DNA from 3 places in the Lysinibacillus sp. FW12 genome. Region 2 is predicted to be linked to each of the others. Evidence: a T-box and tRNA genes for the amino acid it is inferred to sense, from the RefSeq annotation. Region 2 holds a T-box; the other regions hold tRNA genes.
What was found. A T-box is a leader RNA that pairs with one kind of tRNA and senses whether it is charged. The one in region 2 lies ahead of metG (methionine--tRNA ligase), so its partner is inferred to be a tRNA-Met.
Positions count from the first base shown of each region.

Region 1: it has a tRNA-Met gene. The T-box ahead of metG (methionine--tRNA ligase) is inferred to sense a tRNA for this amino acid. The anticodon was not compared.
Region 3: it has a tRNA-Met gene. The T-box ahead of metG (methionine--tRNA ligase) is inferred to sense a tRNA for this amino acid. The anticodon was not compared.

Region 1 covers NZ_CP139094.1:1,153,550-1,163,312, reverse strand. The annotation lists gene nadA (quinolinate synthase NadA) at 1-654, shown strand, start outside; gene SJW71_RS05940 (VOC family protein) at 864-1,280, shown strand; tRNA gene SJW71_RS05935 (tRNA-Glu) at 1,343-1,414, opposite strand; tRNA gene SJW71_RS05930 (tRNA-Ser) at 1,417-1,507, opposite strand; tRNA gene SJW71_RS05925 (tRNA-Asn) at 1,518-1,594, opposite strand; tRNA gene SJW71_RS05920 (tRNA-Ile) at 1,599-1,675, opposite strand; tRNA gene SJW71_RS05915 (tRNA-Gly) at 1,677-1,750, opposite strand; tRNA gene SJW71_RS05910 (tRNA-Phe) at 1,756-1,831, opposite strand; tRNA gene SJW71_RS05905 (tRNA-Asp) at 1,890-1,965, opposite strand; tRNA gene SJW71_RS05900 (tRNA-Met) at 1,969-2,043, opposite strand; tRNA gene SJW71_RS05895 (tRNA-Ser) at 2,097-2,189, opposite strand; tRNA gene SJW71_RS05890 (tRNA-Ile) at 2,205-2,281, opposite strand; tRNA gene SJW71_RS05885 (tRNA-Met) at 2,289-2,362, opposite strand; tRNA gene SJW71_RS05880 (tRNA-Ala) at 2,389-2,464, opposite strand; tRNA gene SJW71_RS05875 (tRNA-Pro) at 2,479-2,555, opposite strand; tRNA gene SJW71_RS05870 (tRNA-Arg) at 2,566-2,642, opposite strand; tRNA gene SJW71_RS05865 (tRNA-Leu) at 2,651-2,739, opposite strand; tRNA gene SJW71_RS05860 (tRNA-Gly) at 2,745-2,819, opposite strand; tRNA gene SJW71_RS05855 (tRNA-Leu) at 2,856-2,940, opposite strand; tRNA gene SJW71_RS05850 (tRNA-Lys) at 2,958-3,033, opposite strand; tRNA gene SJW71_RS05845 (tRNA-Thr) at 3,041-3,116, opposite strand; tRNA gene SJW71_RS05840 (tRNA-Val) at 3,120-3,195, opposite strand; rRNA gene rrf (5S ribosomal RNA) at 3,206-3,321, opposite strand; rRNA gene SJW71_RS05830 (23S ribosomal RNA) at 3,483-6,410, opposite strand; rRNA gene SJW71_RS05825 (16S ribosomal RNA) at 6,716-8,267, opposite strand; gene SJW71_RS05820 (DMT family transporter) at 8,538-9,437, opposite strand; gene SJW71_RS05815 (MgtC/SapB family protein) at 9,688-9,763, shown strand, end outside.
Region 2 covers NZ_CP139094.1:453,694-463,456, reverse strand. The annotation lists gene SJW71_RS02475 (2-isopropylmalate synthase) at 1-382, shown strand, start outside; gene metG (methionine--tRNA ligase) at 432-2,066, opposite strand; T-box leader at 2,123-2,385, opposite strand; gene SJW71_RS02465 (HAD hydrolase-like protein) at 2,487-3,134, opposite strand; gene fosM (FosM family fosfomycin resistance protein) at 3,150-3,575, opposite strand; gene rsgA (ribosome small subunit-dependent GTPase A) at 3,593-4,663, opposite strand; gene SJW71_RS02450 (type III polyketide synthase) at 5,071-6,153, shown strand; gene SJW71_RS02445 (isoprenylcysteine carboxyl methyltransferase family protein) at 6,155-6,697, shown strand; gene SJW71_RS02440 (GTP-binding protein) at 6,717-7,910, opposite strand; gene rpmG (50S ribosomal protein L33) at 8,080-8,229, shown strand; gene SJW71_RS02430 (hypothetical protein) at 8,550-9,275, opposite strand; gene SJW71_RS02425 (hypothetical protein) at 9,287-9,568, opposite strand; gene SJW71_RS02420 (hypothetical protein) at 9,558-9,763, opposite strand, start outside.
Region 3 covers NZ_CP139094.1:1,164,851-1,174,613, forward strand. The annotation lists gene nadB (L-aspartate oxidase) at 1-1,302, opposite strand, end outside; gene SJW71_RS05960 (cysteine desulfurase family protein) at 1,394-2,488, shown strand; rRNA gene rrf (5S ribosomal RNA) at 2,751-2,866, shown strand; tRNA gene SJW71_RS05970 (tRNA-Val) at 2,877-2,952, shown strand; tRNA gene SJW71_RS05975 (tRNA-Thr) at 2,956-3,031, shown strand; tRNA gene SJW71_RS05980 (tRNA-Lys) at 3,039-3,114, shown strand; tRNA gene SJW71_RS05985 (tRNA-Leu) at 3,132-3,216, shown strand; tRNA gene SJW71_RS05990 (tRNA-Gly) at 3,253-3,327, shown strand; tRNA gene SJW71_RS05995 (tRNA-Leu) at 3,333-3,421, shown strand; tRNA gene SJW71_RS06000 (tRNA-Arg) at 3,430-3,506, shown strand; tRNA gene SJW71_RS06005 (tRNA-Pro) at 3,517-3,593, shown strand; tRNA gene SJW71_RS06010 (tRNA-Ala) at 3,608-3,683, shown strand; tRNA gene SJW71_RS06015 (tRNA-Met) at 3,710-3,783, shown strand; tRNA gene SJW71_RS06020 (tRNA-Ile) at 3,791-3,867, shown strand; tRNA gene SJW71_RS06025 (tRNA-Ser) at 3,883-3,975, shown strand; tRNA gene SJW71_RS06030 (tRNA-Met) at 4,029-4,103, shown strand; tRNA gene SJW71_RS06035 (tRNA-Asp) at 4,107-4,182, shown strand; tRNA gene SJW71_RS06040 (tRNA-Phe) at 4,241-4,316, shown strand; tRNA gene SJW71_RS06045 (tRNA-Gly) at 4,322-4,395, shown strand; tRNA gene SJW71_RS06050 (tRNA-Ile) at 4,397-4,473, shown strand; tRNA gene SJW71_RS06055 (tRNA-Asn) at 4,478-4,554, shown strand; tRNA gene SJW71_RS06060 (tRNA-Ser) at 4,565-4,655, shown strand; tRNA gene SJW71_RS06065 (tRNA-Glu) at 4,658-4,729, shown strand; gene SJW71_RS06070 (ABC transporter ATP-binding protein) at 4,862-5,659, opposite strand; gene SJW71_RS06075 (FecCD family ABC transporter permease) at 5,675-6,730, opposite strand; gene SJW71_RS06080 (FecCD family ABC transporter permease) at 6,727-7,731, opposite strand; gene SJW71_RS06085 (ABC transporter substrate-binding protein) at 7,870-8,865, shown strand; gene SJW71_RS06090 (trypsin-like peptidase domain-containing protein) at 9,068-9,763, opposite strand, start outside.

The DNA of each region.
Region 1 (9,763 bases), 700 kb from region 2:
ACGGGACGACATGGTGGTGCCTGTGTTACATCATCGAATGCAAGGGAGCTTGTACAATGGGCATTTACACAAAAACAGCGTATTTTCTTTTTACCCGATCAACATTTAGGGAGAAATACCGCCTATGATTTAGGTATTCCCCTTGAAAATATGGCCGTTTGGAATCCTCATAAAAATATGCTCGAAACTAAGGAATCACTTGAAAACATCCAGGTTATTCTGTGGAAGGGTCATTGTTCTGTGCATGAGGGGTTTACAGTTCAACATACGGAAGTCATTCGCAAAGAACATCCCACAATGAGGATTATTGTTCATCCAGAATGTAGTCGTGAAGTTGTTGCAGCAGCTGATGATGCCGGCTCGACAAAATACATTATTGATACAATCAATCGAGCACCAAGCGGATCTGCATGGGCCATTGGAACAGAAATGAACCTTGTCAATCGTATCATTAAGCAACATCCAGATAAACATATTATTTCGCTAAATGAAAATTTTTGTCCTTGTCTAACTATGAACCGAATAGACCTTCCACATTTACTATGGAGTCTTGAAAGTATTGAACAGGGGCAACCTCATAACCGTATACAAGTAGATGAACATACTACCGCTGAAGCACTTAGCTCACTTGAAAGAATGCTTGTACGGGGGTAACAAGAAGAATTTTAAAAGCAGACATGTTGTTGTATCAATATTTCTGCTTTTTTTGTAAAGTTAAGGAGTTATGAAAAACGTCGTTCATTTTTTGATATGACTTATACTTTTTTGATTAAGGATGTTGGGAAATAAATGAAATCCATTTACTTGTAGAAATTGACATGGATTTATTTTCTATGATACTGTCGATTTGGAGGTGATAATCAATGGCTTTTCAATCGAAAAATATATTTATCAATTTACCAGTAAAAGATCTTAACAAATCAATCAACTTTTTTAAAGACTTAGGTTTTGAATTTAATCAACAATTTAGTGATGAAACAACAGCTTCAATGATTATTAGCGAAAATATCTTTGCATTAATAATGGTAGAAGAACGATTCAAAGGATTTACAAAGAAGGAGATTGCAGATACAGCTACTTCTGCAGAGGCGATATTATGTCTTTCCGCTGAAAACCGAGAACAAGTAGATCAATTAGTAAATAAAGCACTAGCCTCTGGTGGTAAACCTTACAGTGAACCACAAGATCACGGATTTATGTACGGCTGGGGATTCCAAGATGTAGATGGGCATATTTGGGAAGTAGTATATATGGATGAAAGCGCACTAAATAATGAGTAATTATATATCTATCTAAATATAAAAAAAACAGTAGCTGCAAATGCAGTTACTGTTTTTTAGTATGACCCGTACGGGATTCGAACCCGTGTTACCGCCGTGAAAGGGCGGTGTCTTAACCACTTGACCAACGGGCCAATGGCGGAGAAGGAGGGATTTGAACCCTCGCGCCGGTTACCCGACCTACACCCTTAGCAGGGGCGCCTCTTCAGCCTCTTGAGTACTTCCCCAAATAAAAAATGGCTCCGAAGGCAGGACTCGAACCTGCGACAACCTGATTAACAGTCAGGTGCTACTACCAACTGAGCTACTTCGGAATAATGGTGGGCCTAAATGGACTCGAACCATCGACCTCACGCTTATCAGGCGTGCGCTCTAACCAGCTGAGCTATAGGCCCTTGGAGCGGGTGATGGGAATCGAACCCACGACATCAGCTTGGAAGGCTGAGGTTTTACCATTAAACTACACCCGCATAAATGGTGGGTCAGGACGGAATCGAACCGCCGACACTTAGAGCTTCAATCTAATGCTCTACCAACTGAGCTACTGACCCATTTCGTCCATGCTAAGCTTGCTCACTCTTTTGCTTCTCATGTTTTTCATTATAATAATGGCGGTCCCGACCGGGATCGAACCGGCGATCTCCTGCGTGACAGGCAGGCATGTTAACCGCTACACCACGGGACCTTTTGGTTGCGGGGGCCGGATTTGAACCAACGACCTTCGGGTTATGAGCCCGACGAGCTACCACTGCTCCACCCCGCGATAATGATATTCTGTTTCGAGTTTTTAAAGCACCATTTATAAAAATTTAAAACTGGAGGAGGTAGAGGGATTCGAACCCCCGCGCGGTGTTACCCGCCTGTCGGTTTTCAAGACCGATCCCTTCAGCCAGACTTGGGTATACCTCCGTTACACTATATAAATGGTGGACCTTGCAGGACTCGAACCTGCGACCGGACGGTTATGAGCCGTCTGCTCTAACCAACTGAGCTAAAGGTCCTTTAAGATGGCGGCAGAGGGGATCGAACCCCCGACCTTACGGGTATGAACCGTACGCTCTAGCCAGCTGAGCTACGCCGCCAGGATCTTTATACTGGTTATTTACTATGGTGGAGCCTAGCGGGATCGAACCGCTGACCTCCTGCGTGCAAGGCAGGCGCTCTCCCAGCTGAGCTAAGGCCCCATAATTTTAGGAAATGGTCGGGAAGACAGGATTCGAACCTGCGACCCCTTGGTCCCAAACCAAGTGCTCTACCAAGCTGAGCTACTTCCCGTTCGTTCTTTTGGCGCGCCCGACAGGAGTCGAACCCATAACCTTCTGATCCGTAGTCAGACGCTCTATCCAATTGAGCTACGGGCGCATAATAAATGGTGCCGAGGACCGGAATCGAACCGGTACGGTAGTCACCTACCGCAGGATTTTAAGTCCTGTGCGTCTGCCAGTTCCGCCACCCCGGCACATTTGGAGCGGAAGACGAGGTTCGAACTCGCGACCCCCACCTTGGCAAGGTGGTGTTCTACCACTGAACTACTTCCGCATGTGCATAAGTTTTTTTATCTGGCAATGAAAATAATGGTGCGGGTGAAGGGAGTCGAACCCCCACGCCTTGCGGCGCTAGATCCTAAGTCTAGTGCGTCTGCCAATTCCGCCACACCCGCTTATTATTATTTCAAAATGGTGAGCCATGAAGGACTCGAACCTTCGACCCTCTGATTAAAAGTCAGATGCTCTACCAACTGAGCTAATGGCTCGAAAAAATGGTGCCGGCTATAGGAATCGAACCCACGACCTACTGATTACAAGTCAGTTGCTCTACCTGCTGAGCTAAACCGGCATATGGTGGAGGATGACGGGCTCGAACCGCCGACCCCCTGCTTGTAAGGCAGGTGCTCTCCCAGCTGAGCTAATCCTCCTGGGTATTATGCCTAGCGACGTCCTACTCTCACAGGGGGAAGCCCCCAACTACCATCGGCGCTAAAGAGCTTAACTTCCGTGTTCGGTATGGGAACGGGTGTGACCTCTTTGCCATCATCACTAGACTTGCACGTAGATGTGCTGTCTTCTGCATTACAATAAGGATATAGCATTCTTAGCAGAAGTTCCTATATGTTAAGCTTCAAAATACACTATGTATAAAAGCTCTTATGAAAGAGTTGTTCTTTCAAAACTGGATAAACGTACATTGACTGCTTCAAACAATTTGGTTAAGTCCTCGATCGATTAGTATTCGTCAGCTCCATGTGTCACCACACTTCCACCTCGAACCTATCTACCTCATCGTCTTTGAGGGATCTTACTTACTTGCGTAATGGGAAATCTCATCTTGAGGGGGGCTTCATGCTTAGATGCTTTCAGCACTTATCCCGTCCACACATAGCTACCCAGCGATGCCTTTGGCAAGACAACTGGTACACCAGCGGTGTGTCCATCCCGGTCCTCTCGTACTAAGGACAGCTCCTCTCAAATTTCCTACGCCCACGACGGATAGGGACCGAACTGTCTCACGACGTTCTGAACCCAGCTCGCGTACCGCTTTAATGGGCGAACAGCCCAACCCTTGGGACCGACTACAGCCCCAGGATGCGATGAGCCGACATCGAGGTGCCAAACCTCCCCGTCGATGTGGACTCTTGGGGGAGATAAGCCTGTTATCCCCGGGGTAGCTTTTATCCGTTGAGCGATGGCCCTTCCATGCGGAACCACCGGATCACTAAGCCCGTCTTTCGACCCTGCTCGACTTGTAGGTCTCGCAGTCAAGCTCCCTTGTGCCTTTACACTCTACGAATGATTTCCAACCATTCTGAGGGAACCTTTGGGCGCCTCCGTTACCTTTTAGGAGGCGACCGCCCCAGTCAAACTGTCCGCCTGACACTGTCTCCTGCCCCGCTAAGGGGCATGGGTTAGAATTTCAATACAACCAGGGTAGTATCCCACCGACGCCTCCTTCGAAGCTGGCGCTCCGAGATCTCTGGCTCCTACCTATCCTGTACAAGTTGTACCAAAATTCAATATCAGGCTACAGTAAAGCTCCACGGGGTCTTTCCGTCCTGTCGCGGGTAACCTGCATCTTCACAGGTACTATAATTTCACCGAGTCTCTCGTTGAGACAGTGCCCAGATCGTTACGCCTTTCGTGCGGGTCGGAACTTACCCGACAAGGAATTTCGCTACCTTAGGACCGTTATAGTTACGGCCGCCGTTTACTGGGGCTTCAATTCGCAGCTTCGCTTGCGCTAACCACTCCTCTTAACCTTCCAGCACCGGGCAGGCGTCAGCCCCTATACGTCACCTTACGGTTTTGCAGAGACCTGTGTTTTTGCTAAACAGTCGCCTGGGCCTATTCACTGCGGCTCTCATGCGCTTGCACGCTCAAGAGCACCCCTTCTCCCGAAGTTACGGGGTCATTTTGCCGAGTTCCTTAACGAGAGTTCTCTCGCACACCTTAGGATTCTCTCCTCGACTACCTGTGTCGGTTTGCGGTACGGGCACCTCTCACCTCGATAGAGGCTTTTCTTGGCAGTGTGAAATCAGGAACTTCGTCCATACGGACTCGCCATCACAGCTCAACGTTACAGTGTGCGGATTTGCCTACACACACGCCTTACTGCTTGGACGCGCATAACCAACAGCGCGCTTACCCTATCCTACTGCGTCCCCCCATTTCTCAAACGGTGAGGAGGTGGTACAGGAATATCAACCTGTTGTCCATCGCCTACGCCTGTCGGCCTCGGCTTAGGTCCCGACTAACCCTGAGCGGACGAGCCTTCCTCAGGAAACCTTAGTCATACGGTGGACGGGATTCTCACCCGTCTTTCGCTACTCATACCGGCATTCTCACTTCTAAGCGCTCCACCAGTCCTTCCGGTCTGACTTCAACGCACTTAGAACGCTCTCCTACCACTGACATCGTAGATGTCAATCCACAGCTTCGGTGAATCGTTTAGCCCCGATACATTTTCGGCGCAGCGTCACTCGACCAGTGAGCTATTACGCACTCTTTAAATGATGGCTGCTTCTAAGCCAACATCCTGGTTGTCTGTGCAACGCCACATCCTTTTCCACTTAACGATTACTTTGGGACCTTAGCTGGTGGTCTGGGCTGTTTCCCTTTTGACTACGGATCTTATCACTCGCAGTCTGACTCCCGTGTATAAATATCTGGCATTCGGAGTTTGTCTGAATTCGGTAAACCGGGATGGCCCCCTAGTCCAAACAGTGCTCTACCTCCAGTATTCTCATCACGAGGCTAGCCCTAAAGCTATTTCGGAGAGAACCAGCTATCTCCAAGTTCGATTGGAATTTCTCCGCTACCCACACCTCATCCCCGCACTTTTCAACGTGCGTGGGTTCGGGCCTCCAGTAAGTGTTACCTTACCTTCACCCTGGACATGGGTAGATCACCTGGTTTCGGGTCTACGACCACGTACTATTTCGCCCTATTCAGACTCGCTTTCGCTGCGGCTCCGCCTTCTAAAGCTTAACCTTGCACGTAATCGTAACTCGCCGGTTCATTCTACAAAAGGCACGCTATCACCCATTAACGGGCTCTAACTACTTGTAGGCACACGGTTTCAGGATCTCTTTCACTCCCCTTCCGGGGTGCTTTTCACCTTTCCCTCACGGTACTGGTTCACTATCGGTCACTAGGTAGTATTTAGCCTTGGGAGATGGTCCTCCCGGATTCCGACGGAATTTCACGTGTTCCGCCGTACTCAGGATCCACTCAGGAGAGAACGAACTTTCGACTACAGGGCTTTTACCTGCTCTGGCGGACCTTTCCAAGTCGCTTCATCTAACTCGCTCTTTTGTAACTCCGTATAGAGTGTCCTACAACCCCAAGAGGCAAGCCTCTTGGTTTGGGCTCTTCCCGTTTCGCTCGCCGCTACTCAGGGAATCGATTTTTCTTTCTCTTCCTCCAGGTACTTAGATGTTTCAGTTCCCTGGGTCTGCCTTCAAGACGCTATGTATTCACGTCAAGATACTACGCGATTAAACGTAGTGGGTTCCCCCATTCGGAAATCTCCGGATCAAAGCTCACTTACAGCTCCCCGAAGCATATCGGTGTTAGTGCCGTCCTTCTTCGGCTCCTAGTGCCAAGGCATTCGCCGTGCGCCCTTAATAACTTAACCTATAGCTTTCAATACACATCGCATTTCGTTGTCAGCTTCACTCGTTCAATCAGTCACGTACTGAAGTACGCTCCTTCATTCACTCGATTGCTTCCTAGAACTGCTTGTGTCTTGAAACCTTACTGATGTTATTAAGCCTATAAAAAACTTAAAAAATAAATGTGTTTGTTACAATTTCAATGTCGTTTTATCCAGTTTTCAAAGAACAAGTTTTGAAGTATTTCATTCGGAAGAATGAACCTTCAAAACTGAACGCAAAACGTAATCTTACAAACCCAAGGTTTGTATTCCGAAATAATCCTTAGAAAGGAGGTGATCCAGCCGCACCTTCCGATACGGCTACCTTGTTACGACTTCACCCCAATCATCTATCCCACCTTCGGCGGCTGGCTCCAAAAGGTTACCTCACCGACTTCGGGTGTTACAAACTCTCGTGGTGTGACGGGCGGTGTGTACAAGGCCCGGGAACGTATTCACCGCGGCATGCTGATCCGCGATTACTAGCGATTCCGGCTTCATGTAGGCGAGTTGCAGCCTACAATCCGAACTGAGAACGACTTTATCGGATTAGCTCCCTCTCGCGAGTTGGCAACCGTTTGTATCGTCCATTGTAGCACGTGTGTAGCCCAGGTCATAAGGGGCATGATGATTTGACGTCATCCCCACCTTCCTCCGGTTTGTCACCGGCAGTCACCTTAGAGTGCCCAACTAAATGATGGCAACTAAGATCAAGGGTTGCGCTCGTTGCGGGACTTAACCCAACATCTCACGACACGAGCTGACGACAACCATGCACCACCTGTCACCGTTGCCCCCGAAGGGGAAACTATATCTCTACAGTGGTCAACGGGATGTCAAGACCTGGTAAGGTTCTTCGCGTTGCTTCGAATTAAACCACATGCTCCACCGCTTGTGCGGGCCCCCGTCAATTCCTTTGAGTTTCAGTCTTGCGACCGTACTCCCCAGGCGGAGTGCTTAATGCGTTAGCTGCAGCACTAAGGGGCGGAAACCCCCTAACACTTAGCACTCATCGTTTACGGCGTGGACTACCAGGGTATCTAATCCTGTTTGCTCCCCACGCTTTCGCGCCTCAGCGTCAGTTACAGACCAGAAAGTCGCCTTCGCCACTGGTGTTCCTCCAAATCTCTACGCATTTCACCGCTACACTTGGAATTCCACTTTCCTCTTCTGCACTCAAGTCCCCCAGTTTCCAATGACCCTCCACGGTTGAGCCGTGGGCTTTCACATCAGACTTAAAGGACCGCCTGCGCGCGCTTTACGCCCAATAATTCCGGACAACGCTTGCCACCTACGTATTACCGCGGCTGCTGGCACGTAGTTAGCCGTGGCTTTCTAATAAGGTACCGTCAAGGTACAGCCAGTTACTACTGTACTTGTTCTTCCCTTACAACAGAGTTTTACGATCCGAAAACCTTCTTCACTCACGCGGCGTTGCTCCATCAGGCTTTCGCCCATTGTGGAAGATTCCCTACTGCTGCCTCCCGTAGGAGTCTGGGCCGTGTCTCAGTCCCAGTGTGGCCGATCACCCTCTCAGGTCGGCTACGCATCGTCGCCTTGGTGAGCCGTTACCTCACCAACTAGCTAATGCGCCGCGGGCCCATCCTATAGCGACAGCCGAAACCGTCTTTCAGTGTTCCACCATGAGGTGGAACAGATTATTCGGTATTAGCCCCGGTTTCCCGGAGTTATCCCAAACTATAAGGTAGGTTGCCCACGTGTTACTCACCCGTCCGCCGCTAACGTCAAAGGAGCAAGCTCCTTCTCTGTTCGCTCGACTTGCATGTATTAGGCACGCCGCCAGCGTTCGTCCTGAGCCAGGATCAAACTCTCCATAAAAGAAATTTGATTAGCTCAAATTGTTTTGCTGGCATCAATTTTGATGTCCAAAATTTTGTTTTGTTCACTAGCCGAAACTAGTTACTTAAAACTTTATTGATTACGTTTTGCTTGTTCAGTTTTCAAGGTTCATTTTGTTTAAGTCGTTTTAGCGACTTTACTATCATATCTCATTCTCAACGAGAAGTCAACAACTTTTTAAATTTCTTTTTTTCAAGTGTTCCTTCTTGTTAAGGACAAGTAATAATATATAATATATCATTTTTAAAATCAAGCATTTTTCATAAAAAATTTAAAAATCTTTTTTATATCAATTACAAACAATAGGATTCCTACTAATACAATTAACCCACCAAAGATTTGGGTAACGATTAAATACTCCTTAAATATCCACAATGCTAAAAGAGCTGCACCAACCGGCTCAAAGAGAATAGCTATTGAAACAACATTCGTACTTACGTATTTAATAGACCAATTAAATAAAGTATGACCAAATAAATTAGGTATTAACGCTAATAAGACAAACCATAACCAATCAGAAGAAGAATACGGTCCAAATGATTCTCCTTTAATTAGTACATAGATAAATAAAGTAATTGTACTCACTACATAAACAACCATTGTATAAGTCATTAACGATAATCTTTTGCGTACATCCTGTCCTAATAAAAAATAAGCTGTAGCAAGTGCACAAGCAATGAGCGCTAATATATCTCCGTAAAAAGCTGTCCCACTTACTTTAAAATCGCCCCAACTAATTAAAATACTTCCCGCAATAGCAATTGTTCCAGCAACGATTGTTTTCATCGTTATCTTTTCTTTAAAGAAAAAGTATGTCCCCACAAAGGCAAACAAAGGTTGTAGCGTTACCAGAACTGTTGAACTTGCGACAGAAGTATAGTTGAGTGACTCAAACCATAAAATAAAATGAAATGCTAAAAAGATTCCCGCGGCTGTAGAAAAAAGCCAATCACGCCTCTTTAATGTTGTAAGCTCCTTTGAATATCTCCCCAAAAACAATGGAAGCATTATTAAAACCGAAAATAGCATACGATAAAATGCTATAATGCCCGCTTCCGCTGATGCTAATTTCACGAAAATAGCGGACATAGATACTGAAATAACACCAATTACGATTGGAATGTACGGATGAATCTTCGGCTTCTCCATAAAATCACCTCCATCAATTTCGCTCTCCTATTTCTTACGAAAGAAAACAATTAAGTAACCCTCCCATTTAATGAGAGAGCATTCCATACTAATGCTTCATTTCAGAAATAATAGATTCTTGCTGTATCAAGATAAAAAATACTTATATTTCCTTCCTTTCATGTTGTACAATACAAAAAAGTAATGGCACATATAATAATGACAGCTTGCATATCTCTTAGCAATACGAAATATCAATGGAGGGTTGTGTATGGAAACATTATTGGAAAATATGATTACATATGAAGTTGGCATAAAATTAGTTATTGCAGCCACATTAAGTTTAG
Region 2 (9,763 bases):
CGCTACACACTACAGTGACCAATTCTTTGATTTCGAAGATCTACAAGTCGTCAGCAATGCAAGCTTCCCTTCTGCAAGTGTTAAGATCTGTAAAGGTGGCGAGGTGTTTAAAGCAAGTGCAGTGGGCTCTGGCCCAATTGATGCTTTATATTCAGCCATTGCAGAAATTACAAACATTGATGTAAAGCTTGTGGAATACAATATCAATAGTGTCTCACGAGGCAAAGAAGCTTTAGGTAAAGTAAAAATTACGATTGAGCATGCAGGTGAAAAGTATATTGCTAAAGCAGCAGATACAGATATATTAAAGGCAAGCGCCCTTGCCTATATTAATGCCATCAATAGCATTGTCGTGGCAAAATTAACACCTGTGATGAATTAAATAATAGAAGAGAGCAGTATGGCTTTAAGAGTCATACTGCTTTTTGATGCTAGAGACTGTCCCTCAGTAATTTTTGATACTCCTCATCAATTCGCTCTACATCTAGACGTTCAAACAATGGCGTCACATCTTGAATGATTGCAGGCAGTTCCACTTGTTCATGCCACATCATATCATTGATGCCTAACATGTTTCTTATTTTCTCAGCTGAAAACGGTAGAAACGGATGTAGTAGCTGGCCTAGATTAGCAATAATATAGACGCAGGTTGCTAATGTATGATTGCCAGCCTTCACATTTTCTTTTACCTGTAGCCATGGCTGTTGTTCGTCAAAATAGCGATTAGCCCCTCGAATATACTCAAAAATAGTCTCTAACGCCTGTTTGAAATGACCAGCCTCTATAAGAGTACCTGCTTCATTAAATAGCTGAATCGTTTGTTTACGAATGTCGCTATCCACTTCCGCTTGTGGCACCTGACAAGAGAATGATTTCTCAATAAACTTCAATGTACGGTTCACAAAATTACCATAGGCTCCTAGTAGTTCACCGTTATGGCTATAAATAAATTCGCGCCATGAAAAATCAGTATCACGGTTTTCTGGCGCATTTATTGTTAAAAAGTAACGAATAGAATCTGCATCATAGCGACTTAGAATATAAGGTACCCACACAGCCCAATTTTGACTAGTAGATAATTTGCGTTTTTCTAATGTTAAATATTCATTCGATACGATATGTGTTGGTAAAGCCTTAGCTCCGATTCCCATTAAAATTGCAGGCCAAATAACCGTATGGAAAGGAATATTATCTTTACCATGGACATAATACGAAATGGTTTCTTCATTCCATAAGTCTTCTATTGCTATTTGATGCTCTTTTGCCCATTCTAGACTGGCTGTTAAATACCCTGCAACTGCTTCAATCCAAACATATATCTTTTTCCCCTCAAAGCCAGGCACTGGAACATCTATACCATTTGGTAAATCTCTTGTTACCGCTCGGTCAGGGACTCCCTCTGCCAAATAGCGCTCCGTCAATCCTATAGCATTATCCCGCCAACGCTTTTCTGCCTTTGCTTCCGCTAAATAAGACTCGAGCCTTCCTTGAAATTGACTAAAGGTAAAATAAAAATGTTCTGTCTCTCTAATCACTGGCTCATTCCCACAAATTTTGCAGCGCTTATCAATTAAATCTAGCGGATCTAAAATTTCTGAGCAGTTATCACACTGGTCACCTCTTGCCTTCGCACCACAATTCGGGCATATCCCTTCGACAAAACGATCCGGTAAAAATTGCTTATCTGTCTCACAGTAAGCCTGTTCAATTTTTTTCTTGTATAAGAAATTGTTAGCAAGCAGCTGTAAAAATAAAGCCTTAACCGATTCATGATGATGCTCTGCGTCCGTTCTTGTGTATAAATCATAAGTAAATCCTAAGTCATTGAAACATCTTGTAAATTCATCATGATAATGATTGGCAATAGCCTCTGTTGTAGTATTTTCTTGTGCTGCACGAATTGAAATAGGCGTGCCATTACAATCACTGCCCGATACATATAACACCTGCTCGCCTTTTTGTCGGTAATATCTAGCCAAAATATCACCTGGTAATAATGCGGCAACATGACCTAAATGCAAAGAGCCATTTGCATACGGCCAAGCTCCTCCAATAACAATTGTCATTCTAAATTGCTCCCCTCACATAAAAAATGGTAAAAAAAATCGCCCTAATCAAATCTGATTAGGACGAGTATACCCGTGTTACCACCTATATTTACAAATAGCTCACACTATTTGCCTCTATCAGTACGTCTCATTCAATAAATAAAAGATACTGCCGCTGTTGTAACGAGTGCCCATCTCGTCGTAATCTACTTGCTAAAAAGCTTTCGGTACGAAGCTCAAAGGTCATTTTCAAAAGGGGTCATTTACCTCATTTCCACCAACAGAGGCTCTCTACAAAATGCTAGTCCAATTTACTTTTCCTTTTCAATGCTTTTCTTATAGGATTGGCACTATTTTACTCTTTCTTGTGCGAGATTGCAATGATTGTCGTTATAGCAGCCCTTCACCAAAAGTTGAGGGAGGAATGTTTGTAGGTAATTAATCTAGCGTTATGTTTAATAATGCTGTTAAATCCTCTATGACAATATCGGCCTTCGCTAATTCGTTATCTTGCGCAAAGTCAAAACGAACGCCTATCGACAGTAGCTGATTGTCATGTGCAGCCTGAATATCAGAAGATCGATCTCCTACTACTGCTCCGTCCTGTACTCCATTTTCAATTATTACCTTTTTGACCAATTCGGATTTATGACCACTTGCAATAGATTGAATGCTATATATTCCCTTTATAAAGCGTCCTAATTGATATGTTTCAACAATTGCCTGTAAATAGTCAACCTGCCCATTACTCGCTATGTATAACGGATAATTCTCTGACAATGCTGCAAGGGCTTGTTCAGCATGTGGATACAATGCCCCTTTACGATTACGTATTTGCTCAATCAACTTTACATGAAATAAGACATTACTCTCTTCACGTATTTCTACCGAATGCATAGGACATAATGTTTCCCAGACAACAGGTAATGGTACACCCATAATTTCTCGATACTTTTCTATCGGCGTTTCTCCCTGCCATAAGCCCTTTGAACGTAGTACATCAAATGTTGCATCAAGTGCAGGCTCTAAAATGAGATTGGTTTGAAATAATGTACCGTCCATATCAAAAATAAACGCTTTATTCATTGAATCACTCCTTGATTAATGATCAAAAAACTCCATATGCAGCTTTTCCTTCTTATAATAACTCAAACGGTCTTGCAAAGTTCCCGTATGAAATTCAAATTTATGGCCATCAGGGTCCGTAAAGTAAATCGATTTTTTATCCTTTTCGTCTCTTTCTCTACCTGCTAAAATATTAACCTTTAATTGCACTAATCTATCATACATTTTATCAAAGTCATCCTCAGAGATCGTAAAGGCAATATGTGTGTAGGAATGCTGGATATCATTGCGCGGTATATCCTTTTCTACATTAAGGGCAAGCCACAGCCCATTTACATCAAAATAGGCTGTAGTCTTCCCCTTTACTAATAGCTTAGCATCGAAAACATTTTCATAAAAAGCGATGGATTCCTCTAAATTAGAAACCGAAAATAGTAAATGATTGATATGTTGAACTGTCATAGAAGTGCTCCTAATGATTATTTATTTCTTTTTTTCAATCCCTTTGTAATTTGCTTCCACTTACGCTGTTCCTCAAGCTTTGCCTGGGCATTTGTTTTACGTTCGATATAAGCCAATTCTCGTTGTAGCTTAAAGTAGCTCTGCAGACGATATTGGTCCAAATCACCATCTATAATAGCTTGCTGTACTGCACAATAAGGCTCTGTTTGATGGGTGCAATCACGATAGCGGCAAGCTGTTGCTAGTTCTTCAATATCTTGAAAGCTCGACGCCAAGCTATCACCTTGATCCCATAATTGAAGTTCTCGCATTCCTGGCGTATCAATCAAACAGCCTCCAGTAGGTAACATTACTAACTCTCGATGTGTCGTTGTATGACGTCCTTTAGCATCATCCTCACGAATACCCGCTACCTTCATCAGCATTTCTCCACATAATGCATTCGTTAATGTTGATTTACCTGCCCCTGAAGAGCCCAGTAACGCCCCCGTCACTCCTTCTTGAAATAATGCCTGAATCTCCATTAATCCTTCACCAGATAAAGCACTCGTTACAAAAATATCTACGCCAAATGCCACGGTCTCCACTTCTTGAACTAGGCTTGCAACATCCTCACATAAATCCGCTTTTGTCAGTACAATAACAGGCTTTGCACCTGAATCCCATGCGGCCACTAAATAGCGTTCCATACGTCGAATATTAAAATCCGCATTCAAGCTCATAACAAGTAATACAATATCGACATTCGATGCGACAATCTGCTCTTGAATTTCTTGACCTGCCACTTTACGTGAAAAGACAGACTTGCGCTGGAATAATTGATGAATGATCGCTCGTTCCTCACCTGGCATTTTCTCTACTAGTACCCAATCACCAACCGCAGGATAGTCCTCACGAGCTAAAGACGTATAGGCATAATGACCAGCAATTGTCGCTAGCCATTCTCCCTCTTCGGCCAACACACGATAAGAATGTTTATGTTCTAAGGTAACCCTTGCAGGCACACAGTTTTTCAGTTTTGGCTGTTTTTTCATTTCTATCATTTGCTCTTCAAAATAAGTTGTAAAACCTAATGTTGTTAATTTCAATTTAATTTCCTCCTAAACGTACATATCATGATGCCTTTTAGCGTAATTGCAATTGACACTTACACCATAGGCTATATCGCGGTTCAGCAATTTGGGACCACGATAAAAAAACCTTGTATCTGCAATTCGGCAGTTACAAGGTTTCACAGGCACGTTTAAAAGGTACACAAATACTCCGAGCTATAGCACGGTGTCATGTTGTATAGTTTAGGCGTGTGAAATTGAACAAACCGAATTGCAGTTCACTAAAAACAGATCTATTCATCATGTCACATCACCTACTTTCCATTTTGTTGTTATTAATATAGCTAAATTTTCAGAAATTGTCAATTCCAATTTTATAAGCATTTATTCCAATCCTCAACGCATAGAATGAACAAGACCACTAACTGCGAGGAGATGTTGGATTGCCTAAAATCATTTCTATTAGCACACATCAACCGCCCTACACATTACAGCAAGCAAATGCAGAGGAACTAACGAAAGAGCTTTTCTATGCAAAAATCCCAAAACTAGAGCGATATTTAAAGGTTTTTGAAAATGGTGGTATCGACACACGACATTTTTGTGTACCACCAGAATGGCATCGTACGAATCACTCTTTTGAGGAACGTAACGAATTATATATTGAATTAGCTACACAATATAGCGTGAACGTCATCCAAGCGTGTTTAGAAAATAACGCCTTTTTATTTTCCCCAATTTCTCCCGAAGAAATTGATGCCATTATTTTTGTTAGTAGTACGGGCATTTCAACACCTAGCATTGATGCGCGTGTTATGAACAAGCTTACCTTTTCAGATCGACTTAAACGTATTCCACTTTGGGGGCTTGGCTGCGCAGGTGGAGCAGCTGGAATTAGTAGAGCTTATGATTTTTGTAAAGCACATCCCCATTCGAAGGTGCTTGTTGTTTGTGTTGAGTTATGTAGCCTCACTTTTCAGCCAAATGATTATTCTAAAAGTAATTTAATCGGTGCATCACTTTTTGCAGATGGTGCCGCTTGTATTCTCATTTGCGGAGATGAAATAGCAATAGACACAAAAGTTCCGTCCCCTACTATTCTAGCTACAGGCTCTAAATGGATGCCAGATTCAGAAAGTGTCATGGGATGGGATGTTAAAAATAATGGGCTCCATGTCATCTTTCAAAAAAGTATTCCTGCCATTATCACCAATTGGCTAGGACCTTTCATTGAACAATTTTTAATGGAACAAGGAATGTACAGCGAACAACTTACTCATTTCATTGCTCATCCTGGAGGAAAAAAAGTATTACAAGCATATGAGGACACACTTTATCTTTCTTCCCAAAAAACCGACATTTCTCGGGAAATATTACGCCACCATGGCAACATGTCATCACCAACAGTGTTATATGTATTAGAGCAATTTATGCTACATGAAGGACAAGTGGAGGATACAGGTTTACTCGTCGCTCTTGGCCCTGGTTTTTGTGCAGAAGCTGTATTATTAAACTGGAGGGAGTAACATGATCTTCTATCTAATTTTAACTCTTGTCATTCTACAAAGACTGACAGAAGTAGTCATTGCCAAGCGCAATGAGAAGTGGATGCTTTCACAAGGAGCTTATGAAGAAGGTTCTTCTCACTACCCGTATATGGTTACTATGCATATTAGTTTTTTCTTGTTTTTAATTGTGGAAGTCGTTACAAATAACAATGGTCTCTCGCCCTTATTTCCATTATTTTTTATATTATTTATAGCTGTTCAGGCATTACGGATCTGGTGTATTCGCTCCTTAGGGACTTTTTGGAATACAAAAATCCTCATATTACCTGATGCTCAAGTTGTTCGTAAAGGTCCATATGAATATATGCGTCACCCAAATTATGCTGTCGTTTGTTTGGAAATTCTCCTTTTACCGATTATGTTTCAAGCTTACTTTACCGCGTTTTGCTTTACATTACTAAACATTACAATGCTCTCTGTACGAATCCCTATAGAAGAAAAGGCATTGCGAGATGCAACAAATTATAATAACGTATTCCAAAAGAAGATTTCGGAGTCTTAACCGAAATCTTCTTTTCTTATTAATGCCATTCCCAGTTAAACGGATTTTGTAGAAGCTCCCATGGGTTACGAAATTCTTCATCTGTTAATAAGCAGCTGTCTAACTGTTTGATAATCTCCTCTTTATCTAGATCAATACCAATCATAACAAGCTGAGTCAATCGATCTCCGAACTCCTCATCCCAATCCTCCAACACTTCTGGACTTTGTTGGAATACATTCTGTTGCTGAGTACTAGACAAAGCTGCTACCCAATATGAAACAGGTTCAATTTTTGCAGATGATCCTGCTTGTGATAGTAATAACGCAACATCCTGGTGTCTTGCACTCCAAATAATCCCCTTTGCTCGTACGATCGAGTCTGGCATTTGATCACACCACTCAACAAATCGCATAGGATGGAATGGTCTTTTGCGTTTATAAGTAAACGAAGAAATCCCATATTCCTCTGTCTCTGGCGTATGATTCTCATGGCCCAGTTCTAACTCCTTTAACCAACCAGCTGATTCTGATACACGCTCAAAGTCAAAGCGACCTGTATTTAATATGTCAACTGGATCAAGAACACCGTTTGTTGTACGAATCAGTTTTGCTTCGGGCTGCAGCGCACGCAAAATACGTTCTAATCGTTCAAGCTCTTCCACAGATACTAAATCACACTTATTTACCACAAGGACATCACAAAATTCAATTTGATCAATAAGCAGGTCTGCAACATCACGCTCATCTAATTCGCCAACTGCTTCCTTCCGCTCCAACAAGCTTTCCCCTGACTGAAAATCATGCCAAAAGCGATGTGCATCTACAACCGTAACCATCGTATCCAATTGACAAAATTTCGTTAAATCAATTCCTAGCTCCTCGTCTAAGTAACTAAATGTTTGTGCCACGGGTATTGGCTCACTAATCCCTGTTGATTCGATCAATATATAATCAATATTACCAAGTTTAGCGAGACGTTCCACCTCCTGCAATAAATCCTCTCGTAATGTACAACAAATACAGCCATTGGATAGCTCCACAAATTTTTCTTCCGTTCGTGAAATACCGCTACCATTCGCAATAAGCCCAGCATCAATATTAATTTCACTCATATCATTGACGATAACAGCAACACGTAAATCTTTCTTATTCTGCAATACATGGTTCATCATCGTCGTTTTACCGGATCCTAAATACCCACTTAATACAGTAACAGGAATTCTCTTTGTCATGTTTACAACTCCTTAAATCGTAATTATTACTATTTACAATTTGTAATTTAAACATACAATATTGAAAAATGCAAAGCTTTTTATTACCTTCAAAAATAAACTTGACAATATTTAATCTTAAATACAATAATTAAATCGTAATAATTACCATTTAAAAAGAGGCCTATTTATGCGTGTACAAGTAACATTAGCCTGCACCGAAACAGGTGATAAAAACTATATAACAACTAAAAACAAACGTAATAACCCTGAAAGGTTGGAGCTAAAAAAGTACTCTCCTCGCTTAAAACGCAAGACACTACACAGAGAAACGAAGTAATTTGAAGAAAGTAACCGTTAGGGATTAAGTTTATCCTTCTTTTGAGCAGATTCCTTTAGATGGTTGATGCCTTCTTTGAGCGGGTTCACCATCCTTTCGAGCGGTTATGCCTTTTCTTTGAGCGGGTTCACCATCCTTTCGAGCGGTTATGCCCTACCTTTGAGCGGATTCTCCATCCTTTCGAGCGGTTATGCCCTACCTTTGAGCGGATTCACCTACCTTCTGAGCGGTTCGAGAACCGCATTGAGAGGGTTCCATTCCAGAATAAAAATGACTGTTTCAAAAGTAAACATTTTGAAACAGTCTGTATAAATTCATAGCTATACCTGCTCTCTATTGATTTCTAATGCCAGCTCGTCTAATTTTTGATCTAATTCATCGAGTATACGTAATCTATAATCTATTTGCTCCTCAATATGAATGGACTTTTTCATTTCCTTATTCATATCATTAGTTTGTTTTTCCATTTCATTTGATAATCTTTCAATCTCTGAATTTTTCCTCTCCAACTCTTTTATCAAGTGTTGATGAAGGCTGTCCGTTTCTATTTTATCTCTATATGATTTTTCCAAGACCTCTATCATTTTTTCCATATGACTACCTGCTGCTGATGTAAAGTCGTTTAATTTTTTTTCAAGCCCTCCGACAATCGCTTTATAGTCAATATCAATTGTAGCTTCATTCGAAACTTGTTGGCTTTCCTTTAATAATTTATTTTCAGCCCGCAATTCAGCGATTTCCTTTAATAAAGACTCTATTGATGCAATTTGTTTTTTTCTTTGGACTTCTCGCTTTTGAATCTCTTCATCATATGCCTGCAGCTCCTTATCAAAGTCTCTCTTCAACTTTAAAAGCTCCATCGAAAGTTCTTTTCTAAGCCTTGTTAATTGTACATTCTCTCGTTCAAGTCTTAGTACCAATGCGTAATAATCACTGTCCCTTAGTCTTTTTACTTCATTTTTATACTTAGCTAACTCTGCCCTTAAAAAAATAATCATTTGTTGGAGCTGTATTGGATCATTGTTTTTCACAATATCATTTTCCATCGTCACACCCCCTAACCCGAATAACTTTTTAACAAATCAACCACCTCTTCAAACTGTGCTTTACTATCCTCTAGTATTTCATCTAATTGCTTCATCAACTTTGCTTCTAGTTCTCGGATATCATTTTGTCCAGTATTTTTCTTTTCACCTGAGACCAAATAGGCCATTAATTGATGTAATGTACTTTTTTCAAGAAACGCAAAGCTATTATCTTGTTCATTACGCCGATTGAGTTGCTCCTTTAAAAGTTGTTGAGTTACACTACTGTACTCTTGCTTTTGATCATCCTTCATTGTCATCCTCCTGTGCTTGACCGATACCATTAAGGTTAATAGGATTTAAAACAACAATACCATCTGTTAGCTGATCACAATATGTAAAGCCCATAATAGTGCCAGAATACGATAAATTATGGGACCATTTTATTTGAAAATTAGTAAATGAAATGGTTTCATTGGGCTCAATTGTTGTCTTCCCTACTGGTCTCA
Region 3 (9,763 bases), 710 kb from region 2:
GTACTGTAAATCATCGATATTTCTAACGATGCCTACAAACTGCATCATACGTTGCTGTAATTGCTGTTTGCTAAATAAAGGTGGTTTTTTATCAGCATATTGAGGTTGGTCAAGTAAAAAATTTTTTTGATGACAACCTTGTTGAATAATGAAATACGCCATTTTTTGACCAAATGTAATGCCCTCCAATAGAGAATTACTTGCTAAACGGTTCGCTCCATGGACACCTGTACAAGCCACTTCACCAACTGCATATAAGTTTGGGATAGTAGTTCTACCGTTGTCATCAGCAATAACACCACCCATTAAAAAATGACTACCTGGAGCCACAGGGATTAAACCATCTTGCAAATGAACTTGATTGTCATAGCAGAGCTGAGCAATTGCTGGGAATTTTGCATCAAAGTTTTGGATGGTGGCAATATCAATAAACGTTTCCTCCCCAGCAGCACGTTTAGTAAATAGTGCGTGTGCCGTAATATGCCTAGGGGCTAAGTCACCTTGTGGATGTAAGCCTTTCATAATAGGTTTACACTGTGCATCTACAAAGGTACCGCCTGCTCCTCGTACAGCTTCGGAGATTAAACCTTTTGCCTTATTTTCACACCATAGTAAACTTGGATGAAACTGCATAAATTCCATATCACTGATCGCAGCGCCTGCACGAAATGCTAAAGCAATACCATCTCCTGTATTGTTTGAATAATTGGATGTGCTTGAATAAAGTGCACCTGCACCTCCTGTGGCTAAAATAACATGATGAGCCAAATAGCGTTTAATCCCTTTTTCGCCTTTAGTGAGTACACCTATACAATCACCATCTGTATTCAGTAAAAGCTCATAAGCCATTTCATAACAATTGACCTTTGTTTTGGGTGAAAGTTTATGAAGCAAATAATCTATGAAAATTTGACCAGTTCGATCTCCACCTGCATGTAAAATACGATGATGACTATGTGCCCCCTCTAGTCCTAGAACAGGTTTTCCATCGAGGTGACGATCAATTGGGAGACCAGTTTTTAAATAGTTCTGCATAATTTTAGTGCCGTCTTCTATAAGTGTTTCCACATTTCTTTTTTCATGATGATATTCTCCAGCTTTCAATGTATCAGCAATATGATGTTTGATATGATCTTCTTTGCTTGTAACGGCTGCTATACCACCTTGTGCACGATAAGAGCTACTCATATAAACAGAAGATTTTGTAACAATTTGTATTTGAAAATGTTCTTCGAGTAGTAAAGCAGCCTGAAGTGCCGCAATACCACTGCCGATGATAAGGACGTCTGTCTTTACATCCATAGTTATACCTTCTTTACAATTGTCTTGACACCTATCTTTACATAAAATAAAAAAGAAAACAAGACCCGATGAATTAGAGAGGAAGAAGATGATGATTTATATGGATTATGCTGCAACGTCACCTATGATGAAGGAAGCTCTTGATGCCTATATAGGGGTAGCGCAGCGTTATTATGGAAACAGTTCAAGTCTTCATGATCTAGGAGGACAAGCGCATTATTTCGTGCAACAGTCAAGAGAAGTTGTAGCGCAAGCTCTAGGCGTAACTAGCGATGGTATTATTTTCACTGGGAGCGGAACAGAAGGAAATATTATGGCCATCTTGTCATTAGCACTAGCCTCTAAAAAAGGGAAGCATATTATTTCATCTCAAGCTGAGCATACGTCAGTGCACGCAGCTTTGAATACACTTGAGAAAATGGGGTATGAAGTGACAAAATTGCCGTTAAAGAAGGATGGTTGTATTGATTTGCAGGAACTTCAAAAAACAATACGATTAGACACGGCTTTGATTACCATTCAACATGTTAATTCAGAGATTGGCTCCATTCAGCCTCTGAAGAAAATAATAGAGCTGGCAGGAGAATCAGGTGTTTACTGTCATATTGATTGTGTTCAGTCATTTGGAAAATTAGCTATACCAAAAGGAATAGATGCTATTACAATTTCGGCTCATAAAATAGGTGGGCCAAAGGGGTGTGGTGCGGTTTATCTAAATCCCTCCATCCGCGTGCAAGCATTAACACCAGGTGTGACACATGAGAGAGGTTTAAGAGGAGGTACATTAGATACGCCTGCAATTGTGGCCTTTGCAGCTGCAATTGAAAACTATCAATATGAATTACAACATTATGTGATGTTAAGAGGAGTTTTAAAAAGTAAACTGCCTGAATCATGCAAGCTAATAGAATGTAAGCAGCAATTACCTAATATTTGTGGTGTAATGATGGATAGATTAGAGGGCCAATATGTTCTTTTAAAGCTGAACGAGTCGGGAATCTGTATCTCTACAGGTAGCGCATGTGATATTCATAGTGAATCTGGAACGAAGGCTATTTTATCGATGGGTTTTTCTTTGGAAGCAGCACGTCAATTTTTTAGAATCTCTTTTGGCCCTTCGACAACAATTGAAGAAATTACAAGATTAACAATAGAGCTTTCAACCATTTCATTAGATAACAAGTGAGGGAAATCATAAGGCCTTCACTTGTTTTATTATAGATTTTAGGCTATAAAACATATCAAGAAAAATAATTGTTTTCTTTTGAAACAACAATTGATATAATATTTTGCAGGGCAATATTTTCTCTTACTTAACAAAAATATCTTTAAAAAGTAATAATTTCTTTTTTTTATAAAAAAGTATTGCACAATGTTAAAAAACGTTATACAATAATTCTTGTCTTGAAGGACAGGTAAACAACTTCAAAACAAGATACATAAAATAGTCTAGTGATGATGGCAAAGAGGTCACACCCGTTCCCATACCGAACACGGAAGTTAAGCTCTTTAGCGCCGATGGTAGTTGGGGGCTTCCCCCTGTGAGAGTAGGACGTCGCTAGGCATAATACCCAGGAGGATTAGCTCAGCTGGGAGAGCACCTGCCTTACAAGCAGGGGGTCGGCGGTTCGAGCCCGTCATCCTCCACCATATGCCGGTTTAGCTCAGCAGGTAGAGCAACTGACTTGTAATCAGTAGGTCGTGGGTTCGATTCCTATAGCCGGCACCATTTTTTCGAGCCATTAGCTCAGTTGGTAGAGCATCTGACTTTTAATCAGAGGGTCGAAGGTTCGAGTCCTTCATGGCTCACCATTTTGAAATAATAATAAGCGGGTGTGGCGGAATTGGCAGACGCACTAGACTTAGGATCTAGCGCCGCAAGGCGTGGGGGTTCGACTCCCTTCACCCGCACCATTATTTTCATTGCCAGATAAAAAAACTTATGCACATGCGGAAGTAGTTCAGTGGTAGAACACCACCTTGCCAAGGTGGGGGTCGCGAGTTCGAACCTCGTCTTCCGCTCCAAATGTGCCGGGGTGGCGGAACTGGCAGACGCACAGGACTTAAAATCCTGCGGTAGGTGACTACCGTACCGGTTCGATTCCGGTCCTCGGCACCATTTATTATGCGCCCGTAGCTCAATTGGATAGAGCGTCTGACTACGGATCAGAAGGTTATGGGTTCGACTCCTGTCGGGCGCGCCAAAAGAACGAACGGGAAGTAGCTCAGCTTGGTAGAGCACTTGGTTTGGGACCAAGGGGTCGCAGGTTCGAATCCTGTCTTCCCGACCATTTCCTAAAATTATGGGGCCTTAGCTCAGCTGGGAGAGCGCCTGCCTTGCACGCAGGAGGTCAGCGGTTCGATCCCGCTAGGCTCCACCATAGTAAATAACCAGTATAAAGATCCTGGCGGCGTAGCTCAGCTGGCTAGAGCGTACGGTTCATACCCGTAAGGTCGGGGGTTCGATCCCCTCTGCCGCCATCTTAAAGGACCTTTAGCTCAGTTGGTTAGAGCAGACGGCTCATAACCGTCCGGTCGCAGGTTCGAGTCCTGCAAGGTCCACCATTTATATAGTGTAACGGAGGTATACCCAAGTCTGGCTGAAGGGATCGGTCTTGAAAACCGACAGGCGGGTAACACCGCGCGGGGGTTCGAATCCCTCTACCTCCTCCAGTTTTAAATTTTTATAAATGGTGCTTTAAAAACTCGAAACAGAATATCATTATCGCGGGGTGGAGCAGTGGTAGCTCGTCGGGCTCATAACCCGAAGGTCGTTGGTTCAAATCCGGCCCCCGCAACCAAAAGGTCCCGTGGTGTAGCGGTTAACATGCCTGCCTGTCACGCAGGAGATCGCCGGTTCGATCCCGGTCGGGACCGCCATTATTATAATGAAAAACATGAGAAGCAAAAGAGTGAGCAAGCTTAGCATGGACGAAATGGGTCAGTAGCTCAGTTGGTAGAGCATTAGATTGAAGCTCTAAGTGTCGGCGGTTCGATTCCGTCCTGACCCACCATTTATGCGGGTGTAGTTTAATGGTAAAACCTCAGCCTTCCAAGCTGATGTCGTGGGTTCGATTCCCATCACCCGCTCCAAGGGCCTATAGCTCAGCTGGTTAGAGCGCACGCCTGATAAGCGTGAGGTCGATGGTTCGAGTCCATTTAGGCCCACCATTATTCCGAAGTAGCTCAGTTGGTAGTAGCACCTGACTGTTAATCAGGTTGTCGCAGGTTCGAGTCCTGCCTTCGGAGCCATTTTTTATTTGGGGAAGTACTCAAGAGGCTGAAGAGGCGCCCCTGCTAAGGGTGTAGGTCGGGTAACCGGCGCGAGGGTTCAAATCCCTCCTTCTCCGCCATTGGCCCGTTGGTCAAGTGGTTAAGACACCGCCCTTTCACGGCGGTAACACGGGTTCGAATCCCGTACGGGTCATACTAAGTGCAGTAGATGAATTTCATCTACTGCACTTTTTAATTTTAGTCATAGATTTATAATATAGCTACCATAAATTAAAGCCTACACAGGATAGTTTAATCTGTGTAGGCTTTTAATTTTACTAAGAAGCTATGAAATTCTACGTCCTTTTCCATATGGAATGCATAGAGGTGTACCAAATATTGGATCTGTCGTCATTTGGCAATCAAGGTCAAACACATGACTAACTAAATCAGTTGTCATAATTTCTTCTGGTTTACCTTGACGATAGACACCACGATCACGGACAGTAATAATATGATCGGCATAGCGACATGCGAGATTAATATCATGTAATACCATAATAATCGTTCGCTTTTGCTGTTGGTTTAACTCGTACAATAAATCTAAAACTTCTATCTGATGAGTTAAATCTAAGTATGTCGTAGGCTCGTCCAAAAGAATAATATCCGTATCTTGAGCAAGCGTCATAGCAATCCAAGCACGTTGACGTTGTCCTCCTGATAGCTCATCCACTGGTCTATCTTGTAAATGCTCTGTGCCTGTTGCTCTTAAGGCATTTAATACGATTTCTTCATCCTTTTCCGTCCACTGTTGACGCCAGCTTTGGTAAGGATAGCGACCTTGCTTCACAAGCTGTAGGACAGTTAGGCCTTCTGGTGCAACAGGGGATTGGGGAAGAATCGAAAGATTTCTAGCCACCTGCTTTGTTGATAATTTAAAAATATCCTCTCCATCTAATAGAACGGAACCTTTTTTAGGTTTTAATAATCGAGCGATGGAGCGTAGGAGTGTGGATTTACCACAGCCATTCGCTCCAATTAATACAGTAATTTCATTCAAAGGGATAGATAAATTGAGATCTTCGATAATATTGGAATCACCATAACTTAATGTAAGGGATTTGGTTAATAACGATTCAGTCATGTAGTATAGACTCCTTTATTTATTAGGATTTCTAAATAGTAAATAGATAAAATAGGGAGCACCAATGGCAGCGGTAAAGACACCAGCGGGTACTTCTAACGGGCTAAAAGCAGTACGACCAATAATATCTGCTATCATCACAAGCAATGCTCCGATTGCTGCAGATGCTGGAATAAGTACACCGAATGATGAACCAACAATGCGTCGTGCAATATGAGGTGCCATTAATCCTACAAACCCAATGGCGCCAGCAAATGCTATAGCACTCGCTACTAGACTGGAACATAATAGGATTAAGTAAAGGCGTGTTTTTTGAACAGATTGCCCAAGGCTTGACGCTGTATCATCACCTAGTTCTTGAACATTTAACTGTCGTGTAATAAAGAATGTAATAAGTAGTAGAACGATGATCAATGGTACAACGATTTGTACTTGATCCCAATCTGCACTTTTGACACTACCCGTAATCCATTTATTCGCTTCACTCGCTTGATAAATTGGCCCGATAATCATTAACATGGTAGTAATAGCTTGCATAAAAGCTGACACGCTAATACCGATTAAGACAAGACGATTTGGTGTGACACCATCTTTCCAAGCAAATAGATAGACAATACATCCGACAACAGTAGCTCCTATAAAGCCTGCTAATGGTAACCATTCTATACTAACTGTTAAAGAGTGATTAGAATCACTGAAAATAGCTAAGAATCCAACAACTGCTGCACCACCACCAGCTGATATCCCGATAATATCAGGTGAGGCAAGTGGATTTTTTACGATTCCTTGTAAAATGGCACCTGCTACGGCTAACGCCATTCCAGCAAAGGCAGCAATGAAAATCCGAGGCATTCGGAAATCAATAATGATTAGCTGATCAAAATCTGACCCGTAACCAAGAAAAGCTTGTAAAACCTTTAATGGATTGATGAAAGAATCACCAAATGATGCACTAAAAAAGAAAACAGCAACTGCTAGTAGACTAATCACCATTAATTTTTTTGCAGCTTGTACATCTAATAAAAAAGAAAATTTTTGTTGAAGTAAACGAATTGTTTTTACATGTTTCATTTATTTTTTCCACCTTTTCGCGCAAGGTAAATAAAGAATGGTGTGCCAATCATAGCCGTCATAACTCCTACTGGAACTTCTTGGGGCATAATAATATAACGAGCCGCAACATCAGCCAGCAATAAAAGAATCCCTCCAAGTAACGCAGCCATAGGAATAAGCCATCGATGATCAGTGCCGACAAACTTTCGCGCAAAATGGGGAACGACAATGCCAATAAAACCAATGGGACCAGCAATCGCAACAGCGCCACCTGCTAAAAAAATAACGATAAGTCCTACTAAGATTTTCATCAGCCCTAATCGTAATCCTAATCCTCTTGCTACATCATCTCCAAGAGCAAGAATATTCATTTTGGAAGAAATAATGAGTGCTGCTATCCATCCGATTACTAAATAAGGAAGAACAGAAAGTAGAATTTCAAGTTTTCTACCCTGTACAGAGCCAGCTAACCAAAACAATACTTGATCGAGTTCAGCTTCATTAGTAGCGAGTAAACCTTGTGTAAATGAAGCAAAAAGTGCACTAATGGCAGCCCCTGCTAAAGTGATTTTCACGGGAGTAACAGCATCCCTACCTGAAAAACTAATCGAATAAACGGATAAAGCAGCGATTGCTGCACCTAGAAATGCGATCCATGCAAAAGATTGCAGGCTGGAAATATGGAAAAAAATCATGGCAAAGACAACAGCAAAGCCTGCACCTGCATTGATACCCAAGATTCCTGGAGAGGCTAATGGATTTTTTGTTAAGGTTTGCATAAGCACGCCTGTAATAGCTAACGAAGCACCAACACAGCTGGCTATAAGTGCTCTTGGAATACGAACATTTTGAATAATAATATGCTCATTTGAATTGTTAAATTGTATAAAAGATTCATAGGTCGTTTGAATAGAAGTATTCGCATAACCGTAAACAATACTAATCCCCATACAAAGAAGTAAGAGAACAACCCCTACTAGTAAAGCCATTATCTTGGAATAATTATTTTTTAATATCATATTGAACTATACTCTTTTCTAAAAAATTACTAAATTAATGATTGACATTAATAGATACATACAATACGATTAATATCGATCTTAGATGAAAGTGATTTTCATTCTCGTCTAATATGCCTAAACATTTTATCATATACAATGGAGGAAGAAAAGGTGCAAAAAGCATTTCAAAAACTATTAGTTTTGCTAGCTGTTATGGCTATTTTTGTGCTAGCAGCATGTGGCGATTCTAAAGATACTACCAAAGATGAGAAATCAAAAGAAAGCAATGCATACAGTGTCGAACATGCAATGGGTACAACTGAAGTAAAAGATACACCAAAGCGTATCGTTGTTTTAACAAATGAAGGAACAGAAGCATTATTAGCACTAGGAATTAAACCAGTAGGTGCAGTACAATCTTGGACAGGCGATCCATGGTATGATCACATTAAGGATCAAATGGACGGTGTGGAAGTTGTCGGTATCGAACATGAAATTAATATCGAAAAAATCGCTTCTTTAAAGCCAGATTTAATCATCGGTAATAAATTACGACAAGAAAAAGATTATGCGAAGCTTAGCAAAATTGCGCCAACTGTGTTTTCAGACACATTACGTGGTGATTGGAAAGAGAACTTTAAATTATACGCAAAAGCAGTAAATCAAGAAACAAAGGGACAAGAGGTGCTAAAAGCCTACGAAGATAAGTTACTAGCGCTGAAAGAAAAGCTTGGAGAACAAACAAACCAAGAAGTTTCATTTGTACGCTTTATGGCAGATAAATCTCGTATCTATTACACAGATTCATTCTCAGGCGTTATTTTTGATGCTTTAGGATTTAAACGTGTGCCAGCACAAGCAGATTTATTTAAAGATAATGCAAAATTAGGTAACTTAGCGATTGAAGTAGGAAAAGAAGCAATTCCTCAAATGGATGGGGATGTTATTTTCTACTTCACGTACATGCCAACAGGTGATGATTCAGCATTATCAACTGAACAGGAGTGGACACAAGATCCACTTTGGAAAAACCTAACGGCTGTTCAAAAAGGCAATGCACATAAAGTAGATGATGTTATTTGGAATACTGCTGGAGGCATTTTAGCAGCCAACATTATGCTAGATCAAGTGGAAGAAATTTTTGTTAAATAATTAATCATTAAACTATACATTCATCGGCATTAGATGAATGTATAGTTTTTTTATTTCTTATAAAAAATGATAGACGAAGAAGTTGATCATGAAGGGAAAATTTGAGGTAGTAAGTGCAAGAAAAAGTGTCTAACCTTTGAGACACTTTAAAAGCATTCCGATTGATTGTTTTTTTCCTTGTTTTCGAATGACAAAGAAATTATTAGTGAATGGTAATGTGAGAAATTTTAAAAGCACCGTAATCATCTGTTATAACTGTATAGGTTTTATAGCGATCATAGAATTGGTAATTCCCTTGTGCATCATAAAAATCAAATGTTTCATTCATATCCACGAAATATTGACCATTTGAATATTGTACATCTAGCACTTCATTATTAGTAAAATAGAAGTAATGTCCTTGATAGGCAATTTCATTAATATATTTCTCTAGTTCTTGATAAGCTGAACTGTCAGGTGCAAGCATATCAATAATCCAATAAAAATCACCTTCATTCAGTGCCATCTCGTAATAGAGACGGAATGCTTGCACGAATTGCCCTGCTAGCAAAGCATCTGTTTCGTTAGTGGATTTTGTTTCAATAGTGGATTGTTGACTATTTTCATAAACATTCGCAACAGCACGAACCTCATTTGCAGAAAGTGGTTTAGCAACCCATCCTTCAAATTGGTCAAGCATAACGTAAAGAGGGATGGAGAAAGCAAAGTTAGTACTTGTTTCAGTTGTGTAAAGTAGAGAATTAATCCCTATGACATTGCCTGTATTGACATCAACCAATGGGCCACCGCTACTCCCCTTATCAATTTGTGCATCTACCTGATAAATTTGCTTATAAATAAAGTTTTCAAGCTTCATGTCCCGTTTATTGCCTGTTATATAGCCAATAGATGCTGAATT